Regions from separate parts of the Enterococcus sp. AZ196 genome, predicted to be linked through region 3. Evidence: a T-box and tRNA genes for the amino acid it is inferred to sense, from the RefSeq annotation. Region 3 holds a T-box; the other regions hold tRNA genes.

Region 1 (2,274 bases), on a different contig from region 3:
AATTACTGTATTTGTTGTACTTTCTGATTCTACAGATGTACTATTCTGTGTCGAAGAGGCTGGTATTTGAGTAGTATCTTGATTGGCGAGAATTTGATCCGTATCAGCTTCCATCCCCGCATCATCCTGTGGACTAGTCGATGTTGCATGTGCATCTTGTGTGATTAACGTACTTGTGCCCAAAACACCTGTAAAGGCTGTAATTGTAGCAAACATCCAATGCTTGCCACTCTTGTACATTTTGTACCGTTCTTTTTTATTTGATCTTAAAAGCTTGTACAAATTATTTTTACGACTCATAATTCAGTACAACTCTCCTTTCTTATTCATTTTTTATTATTTTTTTGAAGTGCTGAAAGAATTATCTCACAGCAAATTATAACTAGATTAGAATGTACCAATATTGGGAAACAATTTTTATTTTTATATTATGGTTGCTAAACAACTAAACTCTTTTCGTTACAAATAGAAAAAGAGTCTCTCATCAGAAACTCTAACTATCCATATATATTCACTTTACTTTTTAGTACTTTCATATAAATTCTGTGAACGAAGACTTTTAAAAAACTTCAATGTGGAGAGACATTTTTAATTGTCACTACTAAAACTCAGTAATCATTTTTGAAATTAAGAAAAATTTTTTTATTAGCTCTTTATCTTGCTAATAGTTACAACATTTTTCTTTTTTATCTTAAATACATGAAAAGTTTTTCATTATAGCTAACAATTCTATCTATTAAATTCACCTTAAAATAACTTCTTTTCGGATTCTTTATCGAGAGAGCTAGTTGACTTAAAATCAATTCTTCATTTATAATAAAATAGTCAATTGGGGAAGTACTCAAGTGGCTGAAGAGGCGCCCCTGCTAAGGGTGTAGATCGTTAAACGCGGTGCGAGGGTTCAAATCCCTCCTTCTCCGTTATATTAAAATCCCCGTCCAAGATGTTGGACGGGGATTTTAATATAACTAATGACTAACTTTTAAATCAAATGTCGCTACCCGTTGTTCTCCAGAAACAAAATCAATTTCTACTTTGTCAAACTTGTCTCCGCCAATCGGCAGCTTCCAAAAAATCTGCGTTATCCCTTTTTTTCCTTTAGGAACCTCATCTTGTCCTCGTTGTTGATTGACCCCTGTCAAGCGATTCCCATCCTTTGAAAATGCTTGAAAAGATTGGGCATAAGGGAAAAAGGGAGTATCCATATCTATATTTTTATACTCTATTTTCACAGCAAGCATCTTTTCGGTATCATAATTTTCTAATTCAATCATTCGCTTTGGAAATGCTGATTGCTTGGTTGTTGCCTGTACGACTTTCATTTCTGCTAATTTTTTTTCGCCATCTCCAAATTCGATGGTTTCATTCTCAGAAAAAACCTTGACCTCCTGAGAGAACCTAACATCTTCAGTTGTTTGTGTTTGATTTTCTCCTGAGTTCAAAGAAGATAATTCTTTTTTCAAGCTAGAATTTTCGGTTTTCAACGTTGAAACTTCTTTTTTCAAGCTCGAACTTGTTGTAGCCGAACTATCTCCGAAACAACCAGACAGCATTATTAATACGATTACAAAAACACTCATAATTCCTGTTTTTTGCTTCATACTCGCCTCTCCTTATAGCTGCTATAAAGAGTTATCTTCAAAATGAATTAACGAACTTAACAACTCATTTTGCTCTTTTAGAATGTCTTCAATCTCCTCTGATGCTTCGACTATTGTCTCATCCTGGATACCTGTATCATCAATTGTCGCACTATGTTGTTCAGAATCTGCTACGTGTTCATCCACTCCTTGAACAACCGCCATCTCCACTTCCACTGATGCAGCATTCGACGTTTCCATATCATTAGTCTGTTCAATCTTTTCTGAATTAACTGTTTGTAGTGCATTCTCTGATTGTGTTCCCTGATCCTCATCATTACTGTCGAGAAAGTCATCTCCAAAAAAAATGGTGCCAAACGTGTATATTCCTTGAGCACTCTTATTTTCAATGCTTACACAATTCAACCCAAAATTCTCAAGATACTGATTGACCGTTTCTTGGTTAATAATGCCTCTGCTCAGATCTCTAACTATAATGTTGTCGGCATATTGAACATCTTGATCTTTGGTTAAATAAGAAAGCACCTTTTTGGTTTCCTCAGCAATTTCTGCATCGATCAACGCTGCTAAGTCTATTTGCTGACGCCCATTTACAACAAGGGTGCTTTCACTGCTTGTAATCATGTTGTATACCATGTCTCTGTCAATTTGGAAAGAACGTGTACTATTTTGA
Region 2 (2,274 bases), 2.1 Mb from region 3:
CAGAAGACCTATAAAATAATTTTTTAACCCTTCTAAAAAATCGTCAAAAAGAAAAAAATACTTATCTATTTTTTCATTTAATTGACGATTATTCTGCCAATGCCAAAAAAAATCCTCCGTTCAATGAACGAAGGACACTGCAACTATTCAATGATCTTTTTTACTTTAAAGGCCTCAGTCTTTTCTGAGGGTTCTTCCTGATCCGCTAGATCAAACAAGATAAGTGAATCTTGCCCTTCACCTTCTACAATCACTAATTTCCCTAATGGCTCTCGATTATCCTTGACGATTTGTGCTTCTTTGATTAATTCCTTAGGATCACGTTTTGCGGCGATCGCATTGCCTAAATTAAAGAATACTGTCTCTTCCATATTTATCCGCTCCTCAAGAATCTTTGTACTTTAGTATACCAGAAATCCAGCAAATGCTTCCAGATTTGCAACTATCCAGGTACCCAACTTACTCTGAACCTTCAAAAGATGAGGACTGGAATACGCCAATTTTTTCTGCCTGATCCAAAAAAAGGTGCATTTTGGCGATTAATTGGTCATTTGAACACTTATTTGCACTTTGCAGCGTTATATTTATTTCTCCATACCCCATCTTACTATTGGCCTTAATGGCTTTTCGTTGAAAAGAGGATACTTTTGCAAGAAATGCATCCGGATTTTTCAAATATACTGATACAAAGTCTTGGTTTACCATACTTGTACTCTCAATTGCACGAACATCAGACCAATGAATAAGCGATTTTTTTGTAGCTAGCGCACTAGAGTAATCATAAAAGCCCTCAACGGTTAATACGACAAGCTCTTTCCCCTTAAATACTTGTTTAATAATGAAAACCTCACACGCTCCAAAAAATACACAGCCGATCACCCCGACTATCATTACTAAGTACTGCTTGTCCGCTGCACCGGCTAAAAATATGAACAGACTCATCAAAAACATAAACAGTCCCAATAAAGATAAGCCAATTTGTTTTCTTTTACTTTGATACACAACAAACTCCTTTTCCATTTTTCACCTCCACGTTCAGCCTTCACCATTTTGAGTATCAAATCAATCAGAAATTTTAAAGGCTCTTCAAACTTACCAACAGGTTGTCAAAAGTTAGTCGATCACAAAAAAGAAGCTAGAAGTATTGACAGAACCGCTCTGTATCAATGCTTCTAGCCCTATTAGTAAAATAAATAAGGAAGGTACGGGACTTGAACCCGTGCACCACATTACTGCGGCTCGCCGGATTTCGAGTCCGGTGCATTACCACTCTGCCAACCTTCCGCACCATTTATCTTACCTTTTTTCGTTTAAATGTCAAGATTTTATAATGTGTCTAACACAGAAGTATCTTCTTCTTCTAAAATATTCTTGATCGTACGGTTCATTAAATGAACAATTTCGTCTTGAGTCGGCGCAATAATACCTGAAGACATTAGTGTCGCAATCCCAGTCACACAGATCCATGTTCCAACGTGTAGCGCATTGATACGTTTTTCAGACAAGTTTTTGTACTTAGGGTGCTCTACGATCAATTGATGGAAGTAATTGTAAGAAAAGTCATGCATCTTCTTGCCGCCGCCATACTCTTGAACGTATAACGCGTTATAAAGATTGCTTTGCTCTTTTGCAAAGTAAACATAGCTCAAGCCCAAATCAATAATCGTGTCACCCGTGCGAACTTCTGGGAAAATATCGTAGTACAGGTGATTGCAGATCTCATCTAGCAAGGTGTTTTTAAGATCACTCATGTTTTTGAACTCTAAATAGATCGGTTGCGTACTGATTCCCATTTTTTTGGCAATGTTCCGTGCTGTAAATCCAGAAAATCCTTCATTCTCGACAACTTCATAGGCAGCCTTTAGAATCTGGTCTTTGGTATAAACTTTTCTTCTCATTGTAATTCCTCCCAGAATGTTATTATTTTTCTTGTCATTTTATTTTAATCAAAAACTGATTAGTTTTGCAACCCTTATGTAAGATGTTATCTAAATTTACGTAACTTTTTTTGAAAAATGTATGCTAAACCTGCAACTTTTTCCTCACATAGGGGGTGGAACCGTTTTATTATTTTTGTAATTTTTAACTCATTTCATTAAAAATCAAAAGAGCCGTTATACATTTGAGGGTAGTTTTGTTTCTTTAAAGTAAAAACAGTCTCACCTTAAAAAAAAGTCGCTGTTACTTTATTATACTTTCTCTAAGCGCCAGTGACAATCCTTATTCTTTTTCTTGTTTAATTTATTTATTTTCTCTACTATAGTATAGGAATAG
Region 3 (2,274 bases):
TCTTTATCACTGAACTTCACCATTTCTACTTTGTGGAATTGGTGTAAACGAATTAATCCACGTGTATCACGTCCAGCGCTACCGGCTTCAGAACGAAAAGAAGGAGATAAAGCTGTGAAGTAGATCGGTAAATCTTCACCATCTAAAATTTCATCAGCATAATAGTTTGTTAGAGGTACTTCTGCAGTTGGTATCAACGTTAAGTCACGATCTTCAATTTGAAAGACATCCTCTTTAAATTTTGGAAATTGTCCTGTACCAAACATTGATTTGCTATTTACTAAATAGGGTGTAATCATCTCTGTGTAGCCTTGTTCATAAACATGTTCGTCTAACATAAAGTTGTAAACCGCACGTTCCAATCGTGCGCCTAAACCCTTGTAATAAACAAAACGGCTACCTGATACTTTTGCACCACGCTCAAAATCTAAGATATCCAAGTTTTCTGCGACTTCCCAATGTGGTTTTGGTTCAAAAGAGAACTCCCGAGGAGAGCTCCAACGGTGAACCTCTACATTATCATCTTCATCTTCGCCGATTGGTACAGAATCATGAGGCAAGTTTGGTAGAGTTGTTGCGATCTCAGTTAATTGTGTATCAATCTCTGACACTTGAGCATCAAAGTCTTTAATTTTTACACCTACCGTTTTCATTTCCTCAATTTTTTTTGATGCATCAATCTTTTCACGCTTCAGTTTTGCAATTTCACTTGAAACGTCATTACGATATTTTTTTAATTCTTCTGTTTTTACCAGTAATTGCCGGCGTTGTTCATCTAAATCTAAGAAATGCTCCAATACATCTTTTTTTACACCTCGAGTCGCTAATTTTTCGTTTACTTCCGGAAAGTTATTGCGAATCATTTTAACATCTAGCATTGTTTTTCCTCCTTTAAAATAAAAAACACCGTTTCATCCCTAAAACAGGGACGAAACGGTGTTGAATTTCGCGGTACCACCCAAATTCAGCATAAGCTGCACTTGATCGACACTTATCGGCGTCACCCGGTTTTTTTTTCAAAAAACGCAGAATATGAAACTGGATTTCCCTAAGTAGTTTTGTTGATTTTCACCAGCCATCAACTCTCTAAAAAAACAAACTTACGTACTTGGTTTCCTGCATATCTTATTGAGATTAGTATAAGCAATCAAAATTTTAAAGTCAATGATTATCTGGGGTGGGCTTCATTTGATTTTTATAAAGTGGTAAGTGAATAATAAAAGAAGTCCAGTCATCATTTGATTGAGCGTAAATATAACCACCATGAAGATTAACTATATTTTGGGCAATAGCCAAACCTAATCCAGTTCCACTGATTTCCTGTGAACGGGATCCATCAACACGATAAAAGCGATCGAATAATTGATCTAGAGCCTCTCTAGGAATTGGTGACCCATTATTTTTAACAGTGACAACTGCTTCATTTTTTGCTTTTTCGATCACAATAGCAATTTTATTAGCTTTTGTTCCGTATTTTAGCGCATTTGTAATTAGATTATTGAAGACACGAACAAGTTTTTCCGTATCACCATCCATTACCAATTGAGCTTCTTTCGTTTCAATTTGTATTTGAACATTTTTCTTCTTGGCTTCCAATTCGAAGTCAGCGGCCAATTGCTCTAATAGCTGTACCATATCAAAAGAAACATTATTAATAGGAACAGAAGGTTGGCGGACCTTGGAATATTCAAATAGATCTTCAACAAGGGATTTCATTTGTTTGGCTTTTTTGTATGCAATACTTGTATATTTAAGAATCTCCTCATTACTTTGGTATTGGCCATCTTCAATCAACCCAAGATAACCAATGATAGAGGTCAGCGGTGTGCGAATGTCGTGACTAACATTTGTAATCAATTCATCCTTCGATTTTTCAATTTCTCGTTCATCTTCTATAGCTGCAACAGTACTATCTACCAAGCCATTTATACTATCGACAACCTTGCTGAGATCACCACGTAGTTCAAACGGAATTCGGTAATCGTAATTCCCGTTTGCAATATAATGCAATTCATTAATAATATGTCGTAATTGCATCTGTCGATAACGTCTGATTAATCGCCAAAATACAATAAGTACATCAATGATAATGAAAAAAGGAATAACAAAGTTACGACCACTCCAAAAGATATCACTACCGAGGTTACTAGCAAAAATATCTTTTGAACGATAGATTGCATCGGTTAAATCAGGCGAATTATTTAGCATCTGAGTAAAAAGTACCATAATCGCCACATTTAATAGAAGCAATAAAATGACTGTAACTATTCCTTC

The links. The T-box of region 3 lies ahead of serS (serine--tRNA ligase). A T-box ahead of a tRNA ligase gene usually reads a tRNA of that ligase, here a tRNA-Ser.
Region 1: it has a tRNA-Ser gene. The T-box ahead of serS (serine--tRNA ligase) is inferred to sense a tRNA for this amino acid. The anticodon was not compared.
Region 2: it has a tRNA-Ser gene. The T-box ahead of serS (serine--tRNA ligase) is inferred to sense a tRNA for this amino acid. The anticodon was not compared.

Annotation. Positions count from the first base shown of each region.
Region 1 covers NZ_JBIPAM010000002.1:705,310-707,583, reverse strand. Annotated here, with positions in the region: gene IGI67_RS21120 (KxYKxGKxW signal peptide domain-containing protein) at 1-300, opposite strand, end outside; tRNA gene IGI67_RS21115 (tRNA-Ser) at 832-920, shown strand; gene IGI67_RS21110 (hypothetical protein) at 969-1,601, opposite strand; gene IGI67_RS21105 (hypothetical protein) at 1,623-2,274, opposite strand, start outside.
Region 2 covers NZ_JBIPAM010000001.1:403,769-406,042, reverse strand. Annotated here, with positions in the region: gene IGI67_RS01970 (hypothetical protein) at 144-371, opposite strand; gene IGI67_RS01965 (STM3941 family protein) at 460-1,020, opposite strand; tRNA gene IGI67_RS01960 (tRNA-Ser) at 1,197-1,284, opposite strand; gene IGI67_RS01955 (TetR/AcrR family transcriptional regulator) at 1,326-1,898, opposite strand.
Region 3 covers NZ_JBIPAM010000001.1:2,483,328-2,485,601, forward strand. Annotated here, with positions in the region: gene serS (serine--tRNA ligase) at 1-878, opposite strand, end outside; T-box leader at 922-1,131, opposite strand; gene IGI67_RS11940 (sensor histidine kinase) at 1,162-2,274, opposite strand, start outside.